3 regions of the Ensifer sp. CCNWLY38 genome follow, and region 1 is predicted to be linked to each of the others. Evidence: predicted binding sites of a transcription regulator. Region 1 holds the regulator's gene; each other region holds the start of a gene.
What was found. The regulator PhoB, encoded in region 1, activates phosphate uptake and scavenging genes when phosphate is short. The targets are predictions, from matches to a motif close to TGTCATNNANCTGTCAT.

Region 2: the regulator PhoB is predicted to act here: its motif matches at 3,871-3,887, upstream of V7S54_RS06270 (UDP-2,3-diacylglucosamine diphosphatase).
Region 3: the regulator PhoB is predicted to act here: its motif matches at 5,527-5,543, upstream of V7S54_RS13480 (alkaline phosphatase D family protein).

What each region holds. Positions count from the first base shown of each region.
Region 1 is NZ_JBBBBO010000001.1:661,543-669,365, reverse strand. Features, by position in the region: gene V7S54_RS03295 (substrate-binding domain-containing protein) at 1-967, shown strand, start outside; gene pstC (phosphate ABC transporter permease subunit PstC) at 1,064-2,548, shown strand; gene pstA (phosphate ABC transporter permease PstA) at 2,545-3,867, shown strand; gene pstB (phosphate ABC transporter ATP-binding protein PstB) at 3,881-4,696, shown strand; gene phoU (phosphate signaling complex protein PhoU) at 4,747-5,460, shown strand; gene phoB (phosphate regulon transcriptional regulator PhoB) at 5,720-6,403, shown strand; gene V7S54_RS03265 (GcrA family cell cycle regulator) at 6,472-6,993, opposite strand; gene V7S54_RS03260 (aspartate aminotransferase family protein) at 7,415-7,823, shown strand, end outside.
Region 2 is NZ_JBBBBO010000002.1:417,486-425,308, reverse strand. Features, by position in the region: gene V7S54_RS06285 (ABC transporter permease) at 1-472, opposite strand, end outside; gene dgcA (N-acetyl-D-Glu racemase DgcA) at 730-1,713, shown strand; gene V7S54_RS06275 (MFS transporter) at 1,665-2,885, opposite strand; gene V7S54_RS06270 (UDP-2,3-diacylglucosamine diphosphatase) at 2,983-3,819, opposite strand; gene V7S54_RS06265 (NADP-dependent malic enzyme) at 3,993-6,305, shown strand; gene V7S54_RS06260 (helix-turn-helix transcriptional regulator) at 6,588-7,325, shown strand; gene V7S54_RS06255 (acyl-homoserine-lactone synthase) at 7,468-7,823, shown strand, end outside.
Region 3 is NZ_JBBBBO010000005.1:301,850-309,672, reverse strand. Features, by position in the region: gene ppa (inorganic diphosphatase) at 1-234, opposite strand, end outside; gene V7S54_RS13495 (hypothetical protein) at 391-993, shown strand; gene V7S54_RS13490 (GNAT family N-acetyltransferase) at 1,127-1,633, opposite strand; gene typA (translational GTPase TypA) at 1,837-3,663, opposite strand; gene V7S54_RS13480 (alkaline phosphatase D family protein) at 3,863-5,428, opposite strand; gene V7S54_RS13475 (amidase) at 5,681-6,991, shown strand; gene V7S54_RS13470 (hypothetical protein) at 7,100-7,261, opposite strand; gene V7S54_RS13465 (hypothetical protein) at 7,503-7,823, shown strand, end outside.

The DNA.
Region 1 (7,823 bases):
CCGTGACCAGGTTCAGGTCGCTGGCTCCTCGACCGTTCTTCCCTACGCCAAGATCGTAGCCGAGACGTTCGGCGAGACCTTCCCCGACTTCAAGACCCCGGTCGTTGAATCTGGCGGCTCCTCGGCCGGACTGAAGGAATTCTGCAAGGGCGTCGGCCCGGACACCATCGACATCGCCAACTCCTCGCGCAAGATCAAGGACAGCGAAGTCGAGGCCTGCAAGGCCGCTGGCGTGACCGAAATCCAGGAAGTCAAGATCGGCTATGACGGTATCGTCTTCGCGACCGACGCCGGCAATGCCGACCTCGCCCTGAAGCCGGAAGACCTCTACAAGGCTCTCGCTGCTGAAGTCGTCGTCGATGGCAAGATCGTTGCCAACCCCTACAAGAAGTGGTCGGAAGTCAACTCCGCCCTTCCGGACGTTGAAATCGCCGCCTTCATCCCGGGCGAAAAGCACGGCACCCGCGAAGTCTTCGAAGAGAAGATCTTGGCTGCAGGCTGCAAGAACGCCGGCGCCGTTGACGTCATCAAGGCTGCCGTTGCCGATGAAAAGCAGCAGCACAGCAAGTGCGTCGCGGTCCGCAAGGACGGCATGGCTGTCGACATCGACGGCGACTACACCGAGACGCTCGCTCGTATCGCTGCCAACAAGAACGGCATCGGCGTCTTCGGCCTGTCCTTCTACGAAAACAACGCCGACAAGCTGAAGGTCGCCACCGTCAACGGCATCGTACCGTCGACCGAAACGATCGCTTCCGGCGAGTACCCGGTTTCCCGCCCGCTGTTCTTCTACGTCAAGAAGGCACACCTCGGCGTTATCCCGGGCCTCAAGGAATATGTTGAGTTCTTCATCAACGACCAGATGATCGGCCCGGACAGCCCGCTCGCCGAGTACGGCCTGGTTGCTGCTCCGGACGCCGAGCGCGAAGAAATCCGCAAGGCTTTCACAGCCGGCAACATGCTCTGATAACGACAAGCCCTGGCGCGATATCCTTCGCGCCGGGGCATGCCTTCATTCGATTTGCCGGCGGCTCATGACGGGCGATGCCGGGGAGACGTGCGGATGAGTACCTCGCTCCTTCTTTTGCTAATTATTGTTATTGGTTTCATTGCCTATTTTGCCGGTCGCGCACGCTCGCTGGCGCAGGCTGGCGGCAAGCTCTCCAACCTTCATTCCTTGCCGGGCTATCACGGTAGCTACGTCGCCATCTGGGCGATGCTTCCGGCGGCGCTCGTTCTCGGCGCCTGGCTGATTGCCGCTCCTATCTATATTGACGGAAGCACGCGCGCGGCCCTGCCGGACACCGTCCAGAGCCAAGGGGGCGCCGCCGTTCAGCTCGCGCTCGGCCAGGTCAAGTCCGTCGCCGGTGGTCTGCTGCGCCTGAGCGGCGAGGAGATCGCGGCACTCGAAAGCGGTGCCGCCAATCTCCGCTCGACGCTCGCAGCCAAGGGCGTCGCCCTTGCCGGCGAAGGCGAGCCCTACATGGTCGCCGTCGCCCAGCATTTCAACGCGATGACCGCCACCAATCGCTGGCTGATGACCGCGGCCGTACTGTTGATCGCGATTGCCGGCGGCATCTACGCCATCCGCAACATCGCCACCCGCTTCCGTGCACGCAACCAGGTCGAGCGGGTCATTCTCGGCGCGCTGATCGTCGCGTCTTCCATCGCCATCCTGACGACGGTCGGCATCGTCGCCTCGATGCTGTCGGAAGCCGGCCGCTTCTTCACCATGGTCTCGCCGTTCGAATTCTTCTTCGGCACGGTCTGGGATCCGCGTTTCGCTGCTGCTGGCAGCGGCGGCGCCTCCGGCCAGTTCGGCCTGATCCCGCTTCTCACCGGCACGCTCTACATCGCCTTCGTGGCCATGCTCTTCGCGGTGCCGATCGGCCTCTTCGCGGCCATCTACATGGCGGAGTATGCAAGCCCGCGCTTGCGGTCGACCGCAAAGCCGCTGCTCGAGGTGCTCGCCGGCATCCCGACCATCGTCTACGGTTTCTTCGCCCTGGTGACTGTTGGTCCGTTCCTGCGTGATATCTCGGCGCAGCTGAACGGCCTTGCCACCGGCAACTACCAGAACTTCATCCAGGCGCAGAGCGTGGTCACCGCCGGCATCGTCATGGGCATCATGCTGATCCCGTTCGTGTCGTCGCTCTCCGACGACATTATCACCCAGGTGCCGCGCGCACTGCGTGACGGGTCGCTGGGCCTCGGCGCCACCCGCTCGGAAACGGTCAAGAAGGTCATTCTTCCGGCAGCACTTCCCGGCATTGTCGGCGCGCTGCTTCTGACCGCATCGCGTGCCGTCGGCGAAACGATGATCGTGGTGCTGGCAGCCGGTGTCGCGGCCCGCATGCAGATTAATCCCTTCGAGCCGATGACGACGGTGACCGTGAAGATCGTCAACCAGTTGACGGGCGACCTCGAGTTCACCTCGCCGCAGACGCTGGTGGCCTTCGCGCTGGGTATCACGCTCTTTGTCATCACGCTCGGCCTCAACATTTACGCGCTCTATATCGTGCGCAAATACCGGGAACAGTACGAATGACCGACATCGCTTCCCCGACCGTCCGGATCTCCGCCCGTCCCGAATCCGCAAAACGCGATATCGGCATCAAGCGCCGCTACGCCGCCGAGCGCCGGTTCCGCGCCTACGGCATTGCCGCAATCAGCACCGGTCTCTTCTTCCTGGCGCTGCTGCTGTGGACCGTCATTTCCAATGGCTACACCGCGTTCCAGCAGACGACGATCACGCTGCCGATCGAGTTTACCGAAAAGGTCATCGACCCCAACGGCGAACGCACGACCGACAGCAAGGTACTGGTGGCCGCCAACTATCCGCTGCTGGTGCGCGATGCGCTCGTCAAGCAGCTCGGCATCGATGCGACCAAGCGGCCGCTGGTCAAGCAGGCGACCGACATGGTCTCGGCGAGCTCCCGTACGCTCTTGCGCGACATGGTCGTGGCGGATCCGTCCATCATCGGCAAGACCATTCCGGTCACCCTGTTGGCCGAAGCCAACATCGACTCTGCCAACAAGGGGCAGATCGACCTCAAGGTCGAAGAGAGCAAGCGCAAGGTCAAGGACCAGCAGGTTACCTGGATGAACCAGCTTGCTGAGGCAGGTGTCTTGAGGAAGAGCTTCAACACCGGCATCTTCACCTTCGGTGCTTCCAGCCGTCCGGAAGCCGCCGGCGTCGGCGTTGCTGCGCTGGGCTCGTTCTACATGATGCTGATCGTGCTCGTGCTGTCGTTGCCGATCGGCGTTGCCGCCTCGATCTATCTTGAAGAGTTCGCTCCGAAGAACCGGCTCACCGACCTGATCGAGGTCAATATCAACAACCTCGCGGCCGTTCCGTCGATCGTCTATGGTCTGTTGGGTCTCGCCGTCTTCATCAACTTTGCCGGCATGCCGCGTTCGGCGGCGGTCGTCGGCGGTTTCGTGCTGACGCTGATGACCCTGCCGACGATCATCATCGCCACCCGCGCGGCCTTGAAGGCGGTCCCGCCGTCCATCCGCTCGGCGGCGCTCGGTCTCGGTGCCTCGAAGATGCAGACCATCTTCCACCACGTTCTGCCGCTGGCCATGCCGGGCATTCTGACCGGTACGATCATCGGCCTTGCCCACGCGCTTGGCGAAACCGCGCCGTTGCTGTTGATCGGCATGGTCGCCTTCGTCGTCGACTATCCCGGTTCGCCGATGGAGCCGTCGACGGCGCTGCCGGTGCAGATCTACATGTGGGCCAACGAGGCGGAACGCGCCTTCGTCGAGCGCACCTCCGGCGCGATCATCATTCTTCTCATCTTCCTCGTCGTCATGAACCTTGGCGCCATTCTGTTGCGACGTCGCTTTGAGCGCCGTTGGTAGTGAGGTAATTACTATGAACATCATGTCAGAAGCAGCGGTCGAGAAAGCCTTGGATCAGAAAATGAACACGGTTCCCTTCAAGATGATCGGCAGGGATGTGTCGGTCTACTACGGCGAGAAGCGTGCGCTTTTCGACGTCAACCTCAACATCCGCGAGAACACGGTAACGGCGCTGATCGGTCCGTCGGGCTGCGGCAAGTCGACCTTCCTGCGCACGCTGAACCGCATGAACGACACCATCGAGAACTGCCGCGTCACCGGCAAGATCACGCTCGATGAAGACGACATCTACGATCCGACCATCGACGTGGTCGAACTGCGCGCCCGCGTCGGCATGGTCTTCCAGAAGCCGAACCCGTTCCCGAAGTCGATCTACGACAACGTCGCCTACGGTCCGCGCATCCACGGACTTGCCCGCACCAAGGCGGACTTTGACGAGGTCGTCGAGACCAGCCTGCAGAAGGCAGGTTTGTGGAACGAGGTGAAGGACCGCCTGCAGGAGCCGGGTACCGGACTTTCCGGTGGTCAGCAGCAGCGCCTTTGCATCGCACGCGCCGTTGCCGTCAGCCCGGAAGTCATCCTGATGGACGAGCCCTGCTCGGCACTCGACCCGATCGCGACCGCCAAGGTCGAGGAACTCATCCACGAACTGCGCACGAACTTCACGATCGTCATCGTGACCCACTCGATGCAGCAGGCCGCCCGCGTTTCGCAGCGCACCGCCATGTTCCACCTCGGCAACCTTGTCGAGGAGAACGACACCGACAAGATGTTCACCAATCCGGATGACCAGCGCACCCAGGATTACATCATGGGCCGCTTCGGCTGAGGCCAATCACGGCTGCAACAGTCACTGGAAAGCGCCTGTAAGGATCGACGATCATGTCCATGCATATCATGTCCGCCTATGACGAAGAACTGAAGTACCTGACGCGCCGCATCTCGGAAATGGGCGGTCTCGCCGAGCAGATGGTCGCCGAATCCGTCCGCGCCCTGGTCAATTCCGACCTGGCGCTGGCGCAAAAGGTAATCTCGGACGACACCGTTCTCGATGATGCCGAGCGCCAGATCGGCGAGAAGGCGATTGTCACGATCGCCAAGCGCCAGCCTGTCGCCGCCGACCTTCGCGAGATCATGGGGTCGATCCGCATCGCCTCCGACCTGGAGCGTGTCGGCGACCTCGGCAAGAACACCGCCAAGCGCGTGATCGCCGTTGCCGGTTCGGGCATCCCGCGCAAGCTCGCCCGCGGTCTCGAGCACCTCGCCGAGCTCGCTCTGGTGCAGCTCAAGGAAGTGCTCGACGTCTATGCCTCGCGATCGCCGGAGAAGGCCAACAGCATTCGCGAACGCGACGAGGAGATCGACGCGATCTACACCTCGCTGTTCCGCGAGCTGCTCACCTACATGATGGAAGATCCGCGCAACATCACGCCCTGCACGCATCTTCTGTTCTGCGCCAAGAACATCGAGCGTATCGGCGACCACGCGACCAACATCGCAGAGACGATCTATTACATGGCGACGGGTGCCCAGCCGGAGGGCGAGCGCCCGAAGGATGACAACACGTCGACGTTGGGCTCGGTCAACGACTAGAAGGTTTGAGCGGGATGCGGGGGACAACCGCATACACTTTTCCTCATCCCGCTCTGGCGTTAAACGCGCCGTTCGCAATGCATGCCCCATGAATATCATCCGGTCGCGGCTTCGGTCGCGGCCCCGAATTCCTGTATCTGAAGCATGCGGCTTTTCGCACCGCCTTTGAAAATGGCGGGGGTGCTCCAGATTTAGAGTGTCTGAGCGCCGGCCGGTCCGCTGGACCCGCACGGCGCTCGCGGTAAGGAGACGTTACCTGATGTTGCCAAAAATCGCCGTGGTCGAAGACGAAGAGGCGCTGAGCGTCCTGCTGCGTTACAATCTGGAAGCTGAAGGCTTCGACGTCGATACGATCCTCAGGGGTGACGAGGCGGAGATCCGGCTACAGGAACGCCTGCCCGACCTTCTGATCCTCGACTGGATGTTGCCCGGTGTCTCCGGCATCGAGCTTTGCCGTAGACTGCGCCAGCGCCCGGAGACGGAGCGGCTGCCGATCATCATGCTGACGGCGCGCGGCGAGGAAAGCGAGCGCGTCCGTGGTCTTGCGACCGGGGCGGACGACTATGTGGTCAAGCCCTTCTCGACGCCGGAGCTGATGGCCCGCGTCAAGGCGATGCTTCGCCGGGCGAAGCCCGAAGTTCTCTCGACGCTGCTGCGCTGCGGCGACATCGAGCTCGACCGGGAAACCCATCGCGTCCATCGCCGCAGCCGCGAAGTTCGCCTGGGGCCGACGGAGTTCCGCCTGCTGGAGTTCCTGATGTCCTCTCCGGGCCGTGTCTTCTCGCGCTCGCAGTTGCTGGACGGCGTCTGGGGCCACGACATCTATGTCGACGAGCGGACCGTCGACGTGCATGTCGGCCGCCTGCGCAAGGCGCTGAACTTCTCGACCATGCCTGATGTCATCCGCACCGTGCGCGGCGCCGGCTACTCGCTCGAAAGCTGAGAAGGGCAAACGGAAGTCAATAAAAAAGGGGCCGATCGGCCCCTTTCGTTTTGGTCCTGTGCGGATCCTTAGCGCATCCGACGGCGCTCGGCCGACGGCTGGTAGGCAAGCCGCGCATGGAAGCTGCAATAGGGCGAAGCTTCCGGGGAGTCGTTGCCGCAGAAGTGGAACTCTTCCTTCAGCGGGTCGCCGATCGGCCACTTGCAGGTGCGTTCGGTGAGCTGGGTCAGCTCGAGGCGGCGGGACATCGGCACGACCACGTCGGTCTGGATGCTGAAATCCTGCTCGGCAACGAGATCGACTTCGATCTCTTCCTTGAGAACGGTGGCGCCGGACGGGCGGGCAACGGTGCGGGTCGAAACGCGCGCGGCGTAGTTCGGAGCGCGCGGCGCCGAGGTCGGCCGCTTCGGGCGGGCCGCCGCAGTGGTGCTGCCGCCGGCTTTGGCGCGGCCTGGAAGGCTCAGGCGATGAACCTTGCCGATGACAGCGTTACGGCTGACGCCGCCGAGCTGTGCCGCGATCTGGCTTGCGCTCAGGCCCTCGGACCAAAGCTTCTTCAGTTTCTCCACCCGCTCGTCAGTCCAGTTCATTTCTGCACTCTCCGTTCTCAGCGTTGGGGATGGCAGAATCCCTCACCGCACCCCGGCTGAATCCCGAGGTTGCAAACGCGATAACTCTTTTGGTGACTAGGTCCGCCGCATGCGTCTAGTAATTGAATGTTAACGTACTGACCGCCGGACTCCGTGGCAAGAGTCCGGGGAATCACGCCGAATCGAATTCGTAGTTTTCCCCAACTTGCTCGATCGGCGTTGCATTTTTGCAAGCCCTTCCAGCCGATTTTTTCGTCGCAGGGAAATGGGCCTCGCTACCGCGCTGCAAGGCTTGGTTTTGTTGACATTGCACTGCGAAATAGGAATAGTGCCTGCGCCGCCGAAAGGCGGCATTTTTGATTTTTATCGGGCCGCATAAAACAGCGGGATCGATGCCGATTGGAGTGAAGGAGAGCCTCGCATGACTGCAACCACGCCGCTTTACGATACCTACATGCGCGCGCCGTTGCGTTTCGAGCGAGGAGAGGGCGTCTGGCTGATCGCCGAAGACGGCTCGCGCTACCTCGACTTCGCCGCCGGCGTAGCTGTGAACTCGCTTGGTCATGCGCATCCGCATCTCGTCGAGGCGCTGAAGGCGCAGGCCGAGAAGGTCTGGCACCTTTCCAACCTTTACGAGGTTCCCGGTCAGGAAAGTCTTGGACGCCGCCTGGCGGCCGTCACCTTTGCCGATCGGGTCTTCTTCACCAATTCCGGTGCGGAAGCGCTGGAATGCGCGATCAAGACGGCGCGGCGGTACCACTTCGCCAAGGGGCAGCCGGAGAAGTTTCACATCATCACCTTCGAGGGCGCCTTCCACGGCCGCACGATCG
Region 2 (7,823 bases), on a different contig from region 1:
TCGCCGCCGGCGACACGCCGCTGTGCCGTCCAAGCTTGAGCTGGGCGCCGCGCACCGCAGAGCCAAGAATGTACATGGCAGCGATGATATCGTCCCAGGTCGCGATCACAACCTCGCCGACCGGTGCGAATATGCGCTGGAACAGCGGCACCCGCTCCTTGCCTTCATCGGGCGAACGCAGTTCTGCCGGCAAGGCGTCGATCAGCTCGACATAGCGCTGCCCGCCGTCGGCGAAGTGAACGTCATCTCTGGACGGCCCGACGACACGGGTCACGAAGCGGCGGATGATCCAGGCCCCAGCCGTATCCATCGCGGTCACGCCGGAAAGGTCGAACTGAGCGGCGCTGTCACCCTTGCGGGCGAGCTGGTCCAGCTTCGCCGCCATCGCCTCGGCTGTTTCATGCCGCCAGGCACCGGTGAAGACATAGCTTCGCTCGCCACCACTTTCGGCCAGCGCGACATCAGCGGTCATCTTGCGGGCAGGTTGCGACACGTGGCTTCTGTTTTCCCGATTTTCTACTGCATAATTCGCGAGATCGGGGTCGGTCTCAGGACAAATTTATGCAGCGGACCTAAAGTGTTACAGCGCGCTTTGCGCATCTGGACGCGCGCCGCCGTAAAGATTCGTAAATCCTTACACCGTCATAACCGCTCGTATCGTTGCTGTCACCCGAACCTTCGACCGGTGGCGATACCAGCCCTTCAGAATGCAGGCTCGGAGACGTTTTCATGTCACTTTCTCTCGATGCAGCGGTGGAACATTTCCCGATCGCGGGCACCTTCACGATCTCGCGCGGCTCCAAGACGACGGCCAGCGTCGTTACCTGCCGAATCAGCGACGGCACCCACACCGGTTCCGGTGAGTGCGTGCCCTACGGCCGCTACGGTGAAACGATCGATTCAGTGTTGGCCGAGATCGCTTCCATTCGCCCGCGCATCGAGGCTGGCCTGACCCGTGTCGAACTGCAGCGCCAGATGAAACCGGGCGCCGCACGAAATGCCGTCGATTGTGCACTGTGGGACCTGGAGGCCAAACAGAAAAATAAGCCAGTTCATGCGCTTGCGGGCATAGCCTCACCCGACGCACTGACCACCGCCTACACATTGTCGCTCGCCGAGCCAGAGGCCATGCGCGAACAGGCGACGAAATATGCCCACCGCGCACTCCTCAAGATCAAGGTCGGCACACCGGACGATGCCGCGCGTATCCGCGCCGTTAGGGCCGGCGCGCCTGACAGCCGCATCATCCTCGATGCCAATGAGGGTTGGACGCCCGAAACCCTCGCCTATCACTTCGCAATCTGCGCCGAGGAACGGATCGACCTGATCGAGCAACCGCTCCCCGCCGGGCGCGACGAGGCGCTGGCGACGATTGCCCGCCCCGTACCCATTTGTGCGGATGAAAGCGTGCACGCGACCGAGGACCTCGCCGCGCTGGTCGGCCGCTATGACGCGGTCAACATCAAGCTCGACAAGACCGGCGGCCTCACCGAAGCGCTACGCATGCGAGATGAGGCCGTGAGCCTTGGCCTCAAGATCATGGTCGGCTGCATGGTCGGCAGTTCGCTGGCGATGGCGCCGGCGATCCTGGTGGCCCAGGGCGCCGATTTCGTCGATCTCGACGGGCCACTGCTGCTCGCCGAGGACCGCAAACCGGGCCTGCGCTACGAGGCGTCGCTGGTCTTCCCGCCGGAGCCGCGCCTCTGGGGCTGAAGATACCAGGCGGCAATCGCGAAGCAGCAGCCGGCAAAGGCGACGACCGACATCGAATAGAACCCCTTCACACCGTACCAGGCGTAAAAGTAGCCGGACAGGAACGTGAAGATCGCGGTGAAAATGCCAGTGTAGAAGAAATAGAGCCCCTGGGCCGACGCTTCCTGGGCTTCCACCACCCGCTCGACGAGCTTGTGCTGCATGCCGGTGTGCATGATCGCGTAGGTGAAGGCGTGGAAGCACTGCAGGATGAAGTAGCCGCTGAAACCGAGATCCATCGGGAAGATGATCCAGCGCACCACGGCGAGAAAACAGCCCGACAGGATCATCACCCACACGCTGAAGCGGCGGCTGATCGCCTTGGCGAAGATGAACATCGTGACTTCCGCCGCCACGCCTGCGCTCCAAAGCAGCCCGATCTCAGTGCCGCTATAGCCGATGTGCTGCCAGTAGATCGCCGAGAAGGCAAAAAGCATCGCGTGGCTGGCATTGACCAGCGTCACCCCGATCAGGAGCAGTTGCAGGTCGAGCTGCTTGAGCGACTTCGGCGGCGGCTCGGTGAGTGCAGTGATCGGCGATGGCCGGCGCGGCTTTCCGACGCGCGGCGCCGCATAGGCCATGGCAATTGTCAGGCCGAAACCGATCGCCATCGCCGGCAGCACCATGTCGCTGCCGAATATGCCGACCATCCAGCCGCCGAGCATTGTCGCACCGATGAAGGCGACCGAGCCCCAGAGCCGCATATGGGCGTAGTCGAAGCCCCAGCGGCGCACGCCGGAAAGCGCGATTGCCTCGACGATCGGCACATAGGGCGAATAGACCGCCGATTGCAGCGTGTAGATGACCAGCACCGGCCAGAAGTCGCGGAAATAGAACAACACCAGGGCGGTTGCGAGCGACAGGAAACCGGACCAGATCAGCACGATCGTCCGCTCGCCGAGGCGGTCGGCGATGACGCCCGCGATCGGCGCGGTGATGACGCGCACGAACATCGGCAGCGCCAGCACGACGCCGATCTCGAAGTCGCTCATCGAGAGCGTGCTGAGCCACATCGGAAAATACGGCATCGCGAAGCCGTTGACGATCAACGGCGCGCAAAAGAGCAAGGCGATGCGAAGCGCGAAATGGCGCGGCGGAGGGCCCACGGATGCGGGCGCTGAGGAGGGAATCATCGGCTGACCTGATGGCTGTGGTCAATCTCTAGCACAGCCCTGGCATGCCTCGCCATAACCTAGTTTTCGCGACAGGAGGTGACCTGTCGCTCTCCGGTTACGCGGCGCGCTGGGTCAGCAATTGGGCAAGCAGCTTGTCGGCTTCACCAGAGGCTTCGCTCTCGAGGGCGCCACCGCGCATCTGATGCCAGGTGATGAGTTCCATCGTGCCATCGTGATGCTCGGCAATCGCCGTGCAGCTTTCCACCCAGTCACCGGTATTGATGTAGCGGATATCGCCGATGTCCTCGATGACGGCATGGTGGATGTGGCCGCAGATCACCCCTTGAGCGTCGTGGCGGCGGGCTTCCTCGGCAACCACCTTCTGGAACTCGCCAATGAAGTTGACGGCATGCTTCACCTGGAGCTTGGCCCAGGAGGAGAACGACCAATAGGGCATGCCGAGGCGGCGGCGGATAGCGGCCAAGCCGATATTGATGGCGATCGCCGTGTCATAGGCCCAGTCGCCGAGATAGGCGAGCACACGGGCATTGCGGACCACGACGTCGAACTCGTCACCGTGCAGCACCAGATAGTTACGGCCGTCGGCACCCTCGTGCATGTAGCGCTGCGCCACCTCGATGCCGCCGAAATGCACGCCTGGAAAATCGCGCAGGAACTCGTCGTGATTGCCGGGGATATAGACGATGCGGGTGCCCTTGCGGGCCTTGCGCAGAAGCTTCTGGACGACGTCGTTGCAGTTCTGCGGCCAGTACCAGCTGCGCTTCAGCCGCCAGCCGTCGACGATGTCGCCGACCAGCACGATCGTCTCGGCTTCGTGATGCCGCAGGAAATCGAGCAGGAAGTCCGTCTTGGCGGCCTTCGACCCGAGATGGACGTCGGAGATGAACAACGTCCTGAGCTTTCGTACGGAGTTGTCTTGCTGCGCCGTCATGCCAGCCTCGTCTTTAGTTACGCTTCCTGCCCCCGTGAAAACCAGACTCGTGTTTCAGGAAGATGACATGAGCGCCTTGCCACCGGTCTGACCGCCGAAATCGGCACGGCAAAACTGTACCTCGCTCCGAATTCATGCCAAAAGGCACGACCACGAATGAGGAATGTGAGAGCATGAACACGGGCGACAAGACGAAATCCCACATCGGTCCGGCCAGCGGCGACATCGACCAGCAGGCCCTTTTCTTCCACCGTTACCCGCGCCCGGGAAAGCTCGAAATCCAGCCCACCAAGCCGCTCGGCAACCAGCGTGACCTGGCGCTGGCCTATTCGCCGGGTGTGGCAGCACCCTGCATCGCCATCCGCGACAACCCGGAAACGGCTGCGGATTTCACCGCTCGCGCCAACCTGGTCGCCGTCATCTCGAACGGCACGGCCGTGCTCGGCCTCGGCAATATCGGCCCGCTCGCCTCTAAGCCGGTGATGGAAGGCAAGGCGGTTCTCTTCAAAAAGTTCGCCGGCATCGACGTCTTCGACATCGAGATCGACGCGTTGAGCATCGAGCGCATGGTCGACGTGATCTCGGCGCTGGAGCCCACCTTCGGCGGCATCAACCTCGAGGACATCAAGGCGCCCGAATGCTTCGAAGTGGAGCGCCAGCTGCGTGAAAAGATGCGGATCCCGGTCTTCCATGATGACCAGCACGGAACCGCGATCATCGTCGCCGCCGCCATCCTCAATGGCCTGGAGCTTGCCGGCAAGGACATCGCCAAGGCGAAGATCGTCACCTCGGGTGCCGGTGCCGCAGCACTCGCCTGCCTTAACCTGCTCGTCATCCTCGGCGCCAAGCGCGAGAACATCTGGGTGCACGATCTCGAGGGCCTGGTCTACAAGGGCCGCGAGGTGCTGATGGACGAATGGAAGTCCATCTACGCGCAGGAGAGCGATAACCGCGTGCTCGCCGACAGCATCGGCGGCGCAGACGTCTTCCTCGGCCTTTCCGCTGCCGGCGTGCTGAAGCCGGAACTGCTGGTGCAGATGGCCGAGAAGCCGCTGATCATGGCGCTTGCCAACCCCACGCCGGAAATCATGCCGGAAGCTGCCCGTGCCGCCCGTCCGGACGCGATGATCTGTACCGGCCGCTCGGACTTCCCGAACCAGGTCAACAACGTTCTCTGCTTCCCGCACATCTTCCGCGGCGCCCTCGATTGCGGCGCAAGCACGATCAACGAAGAAATGAAGATGGCGGCGGTCCGCGCCATTGCCGGCCTTGCCCGCGAGGAGCCGTCCGACGTTGCCGCCCGCGCCTATTCCGGCGAAACCCCGGTCTTCGGCCCCGACTACCTGATCCCCTCGCCCTTCGATCAGCGTCTCATCCTGCGCATCGCGCCGGCCGTCGCCAAGGCGGCTGAGGAAAGCGGCGTCGCCACCCGTCCGATCCAGGACTATGACGCCTATCTCGACAAGCTGAACCGCTTCGTATTCCGCTCGGGCTTCATCATGAAGCCGGTGTTTGCGGCCGCGAAGAACGCCCAGAAGAACCGCGTGATCTTTGCCGAAGGCGAAGACGAGCGCGTGCTGCGCGCCGCCCAGGTGCTGCTGGAAGAAAGCACGGCCCGGCCGATCCTGATTGGCCGCCCGCAGATCATCGAGACGCGCCTGCGCCGTTACGGCCTGCGCATCCGTCCGGATGTCGATTTCGAAGTGGTGAACCCCGAAGGCGATCCGCGCTACCGCGACTATGTCGAGGACTATTTCGCCCTCGTCGGCCGCCTCGGCGTCATCCCGGAAGCGGCCCGTACGATCGTGCGCACCAACACGACGGTGATCGGTGCGCTTGCGGTCAAGCGCGGCGAAGCCGATGCGCTCATCTGCGGCGTCGAAGGCCGGTACTCCAGGCACATGCGCGACGTCTCGCAGATCATCGGCAAGCGTGAAGGCGTGCTCGACTTCTCGGCTCTCAGCCTGCTGATCTCGCAGCGAGGCGCGACCTTCTTCACCGACACCTACGTCAGCTACTGCCCGAGCGCCGAGGAGATCGCGCAGACCACCGTCATGGCCGCGCAGGAAATCCGCCGCTTCGGCATCACGCCGCGTGCAGCGCTCGTCTCGCATTCGAACTTCGGTTCGCGCGATTCGGAAAGCGCCACCAAAATGCGCAAGGCGCTTCAGCTCGTGCGCGAACTCGCGCCTGACCTCGAAGTCGACGGTGAAATGCATGGCGATGCGGCGATCTCGGAAGCGCTGCGCCAACGCGTCATGCCGGACAGCAGCCTGCCGGGCGAAGCCAACCTCCTGGTCTTCCCCAATCTCGATGCCGCCAACATCACGCTCGGCGTCGTCAAGACCATGACCGACAGCCTGCATGTCGGTCCGATCCTGCTGGGTTCGGCGCTTCCCGCGCACATCCTTTCGCCTTCGGTCACATCGCGCGGCGTCGTCAACATGGCGGCCCTCGCGGTCGTCGAAGCCAGCCATCCGGGCTGAAATGATACCGCGGAGATCGCCTTCGATCTTCGCAGATATCAGGCGCCAGACCGGCGCCCCCAATGCCATATCCAGACGTCGCGCAATTGTTGAGCGCGACGGTCTATCGCCCGAGAATCACAGCGGAATCATCCTCTGTTGCCCGCTCGCGCGATCCGGTCGCAAGAACCGGCAATCGAAAATTGCAAAATTGGCATCACACACCAAACGGGTAAGTTTGCGCTGGACAAAAGGTGAACCTCTAACCATGCTGTGGCTTCGGACGAGATTCGGTGTTGTGGCATGACTGAGCAGCAGGCTGTCCTCGACATGCTGGAAATCCTGGAAGGCGGGGGCTGTGTCGAGCCCGCTCATTTCTTTACGCTGATGCGCCGCACGTTCCGCATTGCCCATCTCCTGTACCTCGAAGCTGAGCCCTATGCGGACGAGCTCAAGATCTGCCGCCTGCATCACACCTTCGGCGCCTATGCCGCCGAGATCTACCGTTCGCGCGGCCTTCACCGAATCGATCCGATCCTGAAGCTCGCGCTTGGCGGCGTGCGCCCGGTGGAATGGACGATGGCGCGACATCGGTTCCCGGAATGCGAGCCTTTGTTCCAGGCCGCGCAGGAAATCGGCATTTCCACCGAGGGCGTTGCCTTGCCGCTGCCATCGCCCGCAGGTCGGACGGCGCTGCTGGCAATCAACGTCAACATGCCGGCCGACGAATGGACGGCCTATCGGCGCCAACATCTGCGCGATTTCCAGCTCGCCGCGAATCTCTTCCATGCGGCCATGCTGGAACACGGCGCAATGGCCGGCGGCCTTTCGGCGCGTGACATGCGCCTCACCGGTCGCGAAACCGAGGTTTTGACCTGGGCCGCCGCCGGCAAGAGCTATTGGGAAATCGCCACTATCCTCGGCATTTCCGAACGCACCGTGCGCTTCTTCATGACCAATGCGAGGCGCAAGCTGAATGTCGTCTCCAACACGCAAGCCGTCGCCCAAGCCGTCCGCCATGCACTGATCCCCACCGTTTGACGCAGCTCGCGCCAAGGCCCTCCCAAAACCCCTCGAAATCTAGTGGGAAATATCGCTGATTTAAACTGTCACTACCGACAGTTACGCGACCGCCGCCAGCCTGACAGCATCCGCCCATCCCAAGACAAGGATGGAGAAAAAGATGATCAGGATCCTGAACGGAAAGACCCGAGCACAGCACCCGCGGGCCGTCGACGACATGTTCCGGCTGCGCAAGCGGGTCTTCCACGATTTCCTGAAATGGGACGTTCAGACGGACGGCGCATGGGAAATCGACAACTACGACACGGCGAACCCGCTCTATGTGCTGTCCTACGCTCCCGACGGCCGGCTGCGTGGCTCGCTGAGGCTGCTGCCGACGCTCGGCCCCAACATGCTGGACGATACGTTCCCGATCCTGCTCGGCGACAATCCGGAAATCCGCAGCGCTTCGGTTTGGGAATCCAGCCGCTTCTGCATCGAGCCCGAGATTTCGCAGGACCGCGCCTCCAATCAGGT
Region 3 (7,823 bases), on a different contig from region 1:
ACGGGTGTTGCAGATCAGAACGTCGATCGGGTCGCCGTCGTCCGAAAGCGTATGCGGCACGAAGCCGTAGTTACCCGGATAGGTCATCGGCGTGTAGAGGAAGCGGTCGACGACCAGCGTGCCGGCTTCCTTGTCCATCTCGTACTTGATCGGATGGCCGCCGACGGGAACTTCAACGATGACGTTGACATCTTCTGGTGGATTCTTTCCGATGGAAATCGCGTCGATGCGCATGGATCTACTCCAGGGTCAGTTGAGTTTGCCCGTCGGATAAAGGGAAACATGCCGCGATGCAACATAACTTTCGTCCGAAATGCAGATTCAACCGGTCGTTTTGTCATCACCGAACGACCCTCATGATCGTCAAAATCTCGTTCGAGGGAGATCACGATGAACGGAAAGGTTGCATGCCTGTCGCTGGTCCTGTTGTCCGCCGGACCCGCGGTGGCCAATGAGAGCGTCTATGTCAACGTCAGCCGAGAAAAGTGCCAGACGATTAAAGAGGAGCCGGGCAGGTACTCCCTGATGACCTGCCCGGGCCATGGCGATTATCCGGCTCATTTCAAGGAGATGGATATCCGCCAGAGCTTCTCCTTCGGTCACCTCAACGAGCGCTACCGCAACGAGGCGTTCGAAACCTTCATCCCCTTCAACCACGCCGGCGCCACGGTGGAATGGCGCATCGCCAAAGGCGGCACCCCGGTCGCGACGATCCTGCGCTGGTTCATCGAAGACCCCGACCCGGAGACAGGAGGATCGGCACCGGCGCTTGAAGGGCAGGTTCTCGTCGTCTCCACGGTAGCCCAGAAGGACGACGGCAAGGGCTGCGTCGCCGGCTATGTCGATGCGCTCGCAAATCCCGATCCCAACGCGCTCGCCCGCAAGATCGCCGACGAGGTGGCGCCGACCTTCCGCTGTGGCGTCGACAAGGCGGTCTACCATGGCACGCAAGGCGACAAGGCAAGCGCACCGCGCAACGAACTACCGGAATAGCGGCTGATCTCAACCGGAAGCGGGAAAGCCTAAAGCCTGTCGCGCAAAAGTGCGCAGCGGTTTTGCGACAACGACATGCGAAATATCAAGAACTTAAAGCGCAAGGAGCGAATCTGAAAGATCGCGACGCGCTTTAGTTCCAGGCGAAGCCGACCTTCTTCAGATGCTTGTCGCCGAAATCTTCCATGCCTTCGGCGATATCGCTGCCGCCGGCGCCCTGGAAGAACTGGTAGGCATGCTCGCTATCCTCGAGGCACCAGACGACGAGGCCGCGGCAGCCGAGCGAACGCAACAGGCTCTTGGCCTCGCCGAAGAGGATGCGCCCGAGACCTATGCCCTGATATTCCGGCCTGAGATAGATCTCGTAGATCTCGCCTTCCTGCGGCAGGGCCTTGGCGCGGCTGAGGCCGAGCGTTGCATAGCCGGCAATGGTTCCGGCCACGTCGACGACGAGCAGCGTTGCAGGACCGCGCGTCGCCTTGCGCCACCAGACCTCGTCGCGGCGGTTGACCATCTGAACCAGCGGACGGTGGGGGATGAGACCGCCATAGGCCTGCAGCCACGAAACGCGGTGCACATCGGCAATCGCCGATGCTTCCTGCGGCTCTCCGGGCCGAATCTCTATCGAAACAGTCTTCATGACTCGCGACTCTAAACGCACACAAGGCGAACAGGAATCCCGCCCGGTTGCCGGCCAGCGTTAACCCACAGGCAACTTTAACGGCACCCTATGGAAGGTTAACGCCTTTTTAACTTTATCCGCAAGTCGCCCATCCGTGGCACACACAGCAAAAAACCCCGGATCGCTCCGGGGTTTTTTCAGGCCCGGTAAGTTCAGAATGCTTAAGCCGCGCCGGCAGTGCGGGCCTTCTCGAAGCGCTTGCGGTCGTTCGGGTCGAGATGCATCTTGCGCAGACGGATCGACTTCGGCGTCACTTCGACGAGCTCGTCGTCCTGGATCCAGGAGAGCGCGCGCTCCAGCGTCATGCGGATCGGCGGCGTCAGGCGAACAGCTTCGTCCTTGCCGGCGGCGCGCATGTTGGTGAGCTTCTTGCCCTTCAGCACGTTCACTTCGAGATCGTTGTCGCGGGTGTGGATGCCGATGATCATGCCGGCATAGACCTTCTCGCCAGCATCGATGATCATCGGGCCGCGGTCTTCCAGGTTGAACATCGCATAGGCAACCGATTCACCGGCATCGTTCGACAAGAGAACGCCGTTGACGCGGCCACCGATCTCGCCCTTGTAGGGCTGGTAGGCGTGGAACAGGCGGTTCATGATCGCCGTGCCGCGGGTGTCGGTCAGAAGTTCCGACTGGTAGCCGATGAGGCCGCGGGTCGGAGCGAAGAACACCAGGCGGACGCGGTTGCCGCCGGACGGACGCAGCTCGACCATCTCGGCCTTGCGCTCCGACATCTTCTGCACGACGACGCCGGAATGCTCTTCGTCAACGTCGATGACGACTTCTTCGATCGGCTCGAGCATCTGGCCGTTGTCGTCCTTGTGCATGACGACGCGCGGACGCGACACGGCAAGCTCGAAGCCTTCGCGGCGCATGGTTTCGATCAGAACGGCGAGCTGCAGTTCGCCGCGGCCGGACACGAAGAACGAATCCTTCTCGGAGGATTCTTCGATCTTCAGCGCAACGTTGCCTTCGGCTTCCTTGAACAGGCGGTCGCGGATGACGCGGCTGGTGACCTTGTCGCCTTCGGTGCCGGCAAGCGGGCTGTCGTTGACGATGAACGACATGGTGACGGTCGGCGGGTCGATCGGCTGGGCGGTCAGCGCTTCGGCGACGGACGGATCACAGAACGTGTCGGCGACGGTGCCCTTGGTGAGACCGGCGATTGCAACGATGTCACCGGCATGCGCTTCTTCGATCGGCTGACGCTCGATGCCGCGGAAGGCGAGGATCTTCGAGATGCGGCCATTTTCCAGCAGCTTGCCGTCCTGGCCCAGAACCTTGACGGCCTGGTTCGGCTTCAGCGAACCCGAATGAACGCGGCCGGTGATGATGCGGCCGAGGAAGGGGTTGGCTTCGAGGATCGTGCCGATCATGCGGAACGGGCCTTCGGCAACCGTCGGCTCGGGCACGTGCTTGAGCACGAGATCGAGCAGCGGCGCCATGCCCTGGTCCTTCGGACCTTCCGGGGCGACGTTCATCCAGCCATCACGACCCGAACCGTAGAGGATCGGGAAGTCGAGCTGCTCGTCGGAGGCGTCGAGGTTGGCGAAGAGGTCGAAGACTTCGTTGATGACTTCTTCGTGGCGACCATCCGGACGGTCGATCTTGTTGATCGCGACGATCGGCTTCAGGCCGACCTTCAGCGCCTTGCCGACGACGAACTTCGTCTGCGGCATCGGGCCTTCGGAGGCATCGACAAGAACGATGGCACCATCCACCATCGACAGGATGCGCTCGACTTCACCGCCGAAATCGGCGTGGCCGGGGGTGTCGACGATGTTGATGCGCACGCCCTTCCACTCGACCGAGGTCGCCTTGGCGAGAATGGTGATGCCGCGCTCTTTTTCGATATCGTTGGAGTCCATGACGCGTTCGGCAACGCGCTGGTTTTCGCGGAACGAGCCCGACTGCTTCAGGAGCTCGTCAACAAGGGTCGTTTTCCCATGGTCAACGTGCGCGATAATCGCGATGTTACGAATGCTCATTTTTCGTCTCGGAGGTTCAGGGCAAGCCCCGATGGGCCACGCCGCTTTTTCAATGGTCGCGCTCATACAGGTTTTTTTGCGATTGCGAAAGGGGGCGCGCGCATCAGCGCCGCGGTCAAATGCCGGTAGGCCATGGGTTTGCAACCGCTGGGGGTCTCGCGTGAGGGGTTTGGAAAGCTGTTAGCCGCGACCAGATTCGTCATGCAATCGCGGCCGGATCGAGCGTCACGCGCCACAGTTCCTGGTCCTGCCTGTCCATCAGCCGCACGGTCATCTGCTGCGTCTGACCGTTGATATCGACGATGCCGAAGAACTGCAGACCGGCCGATGGCGGCAGGTTGCTGTCGATGCCGCCGCCCGACGCCTTGATGAAGCGGACCTCCGGCCCGAAGGTCATGTCGAGTTCCTTCGGCCCATAGGTGCCGGAATGAAGCGGCCCCGACACGAACTCCCAGAAAGGCGTGAATTCCTTGAAGGCGGCGCGCGTGGGATCGTAGTGATGTGCGGCGGTATAATGTACGTCCGCCGTCAGCCAGACGAGATTGTCGATGCCGTTGTCGCGAATGAAACGCAGGAGATCGGCGAACTCCAGTTCTCGTCCTGCAGGTAGACCATTGTCGCCATCGGCGATGGCGTCGGAGCCGCGTTTATTCGTGTAGTCGTCCCAGACCACGAGCCCGATCGGCATGTCGCAGGCGATCACCTTCCAGACTGCGCGCGAGGCGGCAAGCTCGCGCTTCAGCCAATCCGCCTGCCGCCAGCCGAACAGCGCGCCGCCGCCGTCTTCGCCCTGGTTGGCGCCGCGATAGGAGCGCAGGTCGACGAAGAACACGTCGAGCAGCGGCCCATAGCCGACCTTGCGGAAGATGCGGCCGGGCTGCGTCGCGACGTTGCGGATCGGCGTCATCTCGTGAAACGCCCGGGCTGCCCGTTCCGCGTAGACGGCGACGTCCTTTTCCGGATAGCGGGCATCGTCGCGAAGGTCGGTCGAGGCCGACCAGTTGTTCAGCACCTCATGATCGTCCCATTGATAAAAGGTGGGACAGACGGCATTCAGCTGCCGGACATGATCGTCGAGCAGATTGTATTTCCATTGCCCGCGATATTCCTCGAGCGTGCGCGCCACGTCGCGCTTCTCATGCGTCAGCACCCGGTTCTTCCAGACGCCGCCGTCGCGCAGCTGGATCTCGTCGGGAATAGGATTGTCGGCATAGATCGTATCGCCGGAATGGATGAAGAAATCCGGTTCATGCAGCCGCATGGTCGAATAGGTCTTCATGCCGACATCATCGATGCCCCAGCCCTGGCCGGCGGTATCGCCGGACCAGACGAAACGGACCGAGCGCTTGCGCAAGGGTGCTGTGCGAAACCGTCCGATCACCGGCTCGGAAACACGGTTGACGTCGTAGAGATCCGTGGCGGTGAACCGGTAGAAGATGTCCTGGTCCGGCAGCAGTCCGTCGAGCGAACACTTGATCGCACAATCCGTCTGCGCCGTCGCCGTGAGATCGGCGAGACGAACCGGATTGGAGAAGCTCTCGGTGGTCGAATACTCGACCGACACCTTCGACGGCCGATCCACCCGCGTCCAGATCATGCCGGAGGACGTATCGACATCACCGGATTGCACGCCGTGAATGAACTCCGGCCGGCCGTAGCCTCTCGCATAGAACGGTGTCGCGAGACCGGATGAGGCCACGAAGCCCGCGGCACCGGCGGAAAGTAGGAAAGAACGCCGCGAAAGCGTCTTGAGGATATCGGCCAAACAGACCTCCGATTCGGCAGCGCAATCGCGCGTGCCGGACCTTTGGTCATGCCGATGTCAGCGACGTAACAACGGCATGAAACTATTTGAACGGTTTGGCGACAGTTCGGTGAAAGTAGGGGCACTTCGCTCGGCATCGGAGCAATGGCTTTCGCCGCCAATGCTGCTATCAAAGTAGATAGCCCGGCAGCATTCGCGAATCCGGGCAATGATGCCGCCGCACGGCGACACCGAAATCGACAGGTCATCATCGTGTCTCACTTCGCCAACACGCCCGCCCGCGATCGCCTGGAACAGATCCTGAGCCGGCTCAACGATCGCCAGCACGAAGAAAAAGCGTTCGTGCGCCTCTATGCGGAAAGTGCCCGCGCGGAAGCCGATGCCTCCGACCGCCGGCGGCGAGGCGGCACGGGCCTTGGTGCGCTCGACGGCAAGATCGTTTCGATCAAGGATCTCTTCGACGTTGCGGGTGAGCAAACGCTTGCCGGTTCCATCATCCGCCGCAATGCGGCACCGGCCCAAAGAGACGCGCTCGTCGTCCAGCGGCTGCGCGCCGCGGGTGCCGTGATCATCGGCAAGACGCATATGACCGAGTTCGCCTTCACCGCCGTCGGCCTCAACCCGCACTATCCGGTGCCCGGAAACGCCACCAACCAGCGCCTCATCTCCGGCGGCTCGTCGTCCGGTGCCGGGGTTTCGGCGGCCGAAGGCACCTGCGACATCGCCATCGGTTCCGACACCGGCGGCTCCATACGAATCCCCGCAGCGCTGAACGGCATCGTCGGCTTCAAACCGACAGCCAGCCGCATTCCGCTCGATGGTTCCTTTCCGCTGTCGCCCGTCCTCGATTCGCTCGGGCCGCTCGCCCGAACCGTTGCCGATTGCGCGATAGCGGACGCCGTGATGGCCGGCGAGCAACCGATACCGCCTGTCGCCCGCCCCATTGCAGGACTTCGCATCGGCATTCCCCAGGGGAGGCTGCTCGAAGAGCTCTCGCCCGAAATCGCCGATGCCTTCGCCGCAAGCCTCGAGCGGCTGGCCAAAGCGGGCGCCGAGATCGTCGACTGTACACTCGATGACTTGATTGAGCGGCTTGCCGATGCAACGCGCATCGGCTCGATCGCCGGCCTGGAAGCAAGCCGCATCCATGCCGGCTGGCTAAACGATGATGCTGCTCCCGTCGATGACAGGGTCAAGCTCCCGCTTCGCCGCCGCCTCACCGTGCCGGATGCAGCCATCTCGGCCCTGCTGGAAACGCGGCGCGAGCTCGCCGCCGCCATGGACGAGCGGCTTTCGCCCTACGATCTCATCGCGCTGCCGACGACACCGATTGCCGCCGTGCCGATCGCAAGCGTCGAAACGGACCTGGCGGAATACAACCGCGTCGAGGGTCTGCTCCTGCGCAATTGCCAGGTTGCCAACCAGTTCGATCTCACCGCCATCACCCTGCCCATGCCGGGCCTCATGCGACCGGCCGGGCTGATGCTGGTGGGGCGAAATGGAACGGATGCAACCGTGCTAGCAGCGGCGCTCTCGGTGGAAGCGCTGCTGCAGGAGAGGTGACGCGACGCCCGGATTAGGTGTCGAGCACCCAAGAGGCTGGCTGCGCCAAGGAATGCCCATCACAGCCGGCCGCCGTTCGCGATGCCGCCGCGACAGCCGGTAGCCGCTTCAGTGCATCGTCTCGCCGGAGATCTCGTCGCGGAGAATGCGGAACGCGTCTTCGAGCGCGGCGACCAGAGCATCCGTCAGTTCGTCGCCGTCGTTGTTCGCGAGATAGAGAGCGACCATCGAATCGGATGGGTCGCGGTAATGCTCGATATCGTTTGACATATCATTGTCCTTCATTCGCCGTGTCACATCCCGGCCATTGAGGTGACGATAGGCGAAGGGACTTGCGTAAAGCTGGACGCATGATGTGCGAGGAAGGGCACTCTGCGCTGCTTCGCGTTACTCTCCATGTGCTCCCTAACGGGAACGACCCGCAAAGGATAGAGGATAGCGACCTATTTCGCTCGCGCCGGGCGCGCGAGCGCGCTAGAGCATGTCGCGGACGAACGACGCAGGAACGAGCATGTCGAAAAAAATCAAGCGCGACGAAACCGTTGACGTGCAGCGCCTGAAGCTCGATTTCCCTGATATTCATGCGGACCTGCTGGCCGGCCGCATCCCATCGCTGCGCAAGGCGCTTGTCGCGGCAGGGCTCAAGGACGAACGCACCCGCCTCGACAAACTCAAGAATTCCTGGACCAAGGCAAGCCCCGCCGAGCGTGAGACTTTCCTGAAATGGCTGAGAAGCAATGGCGCCGTGGAAATGGCGCCCACACACGCTGAAAACGATCCGCCGCTCGTGGCGCACCAAGCCGCGGCGATTGCCAGCGGTCGCTACCTGCTT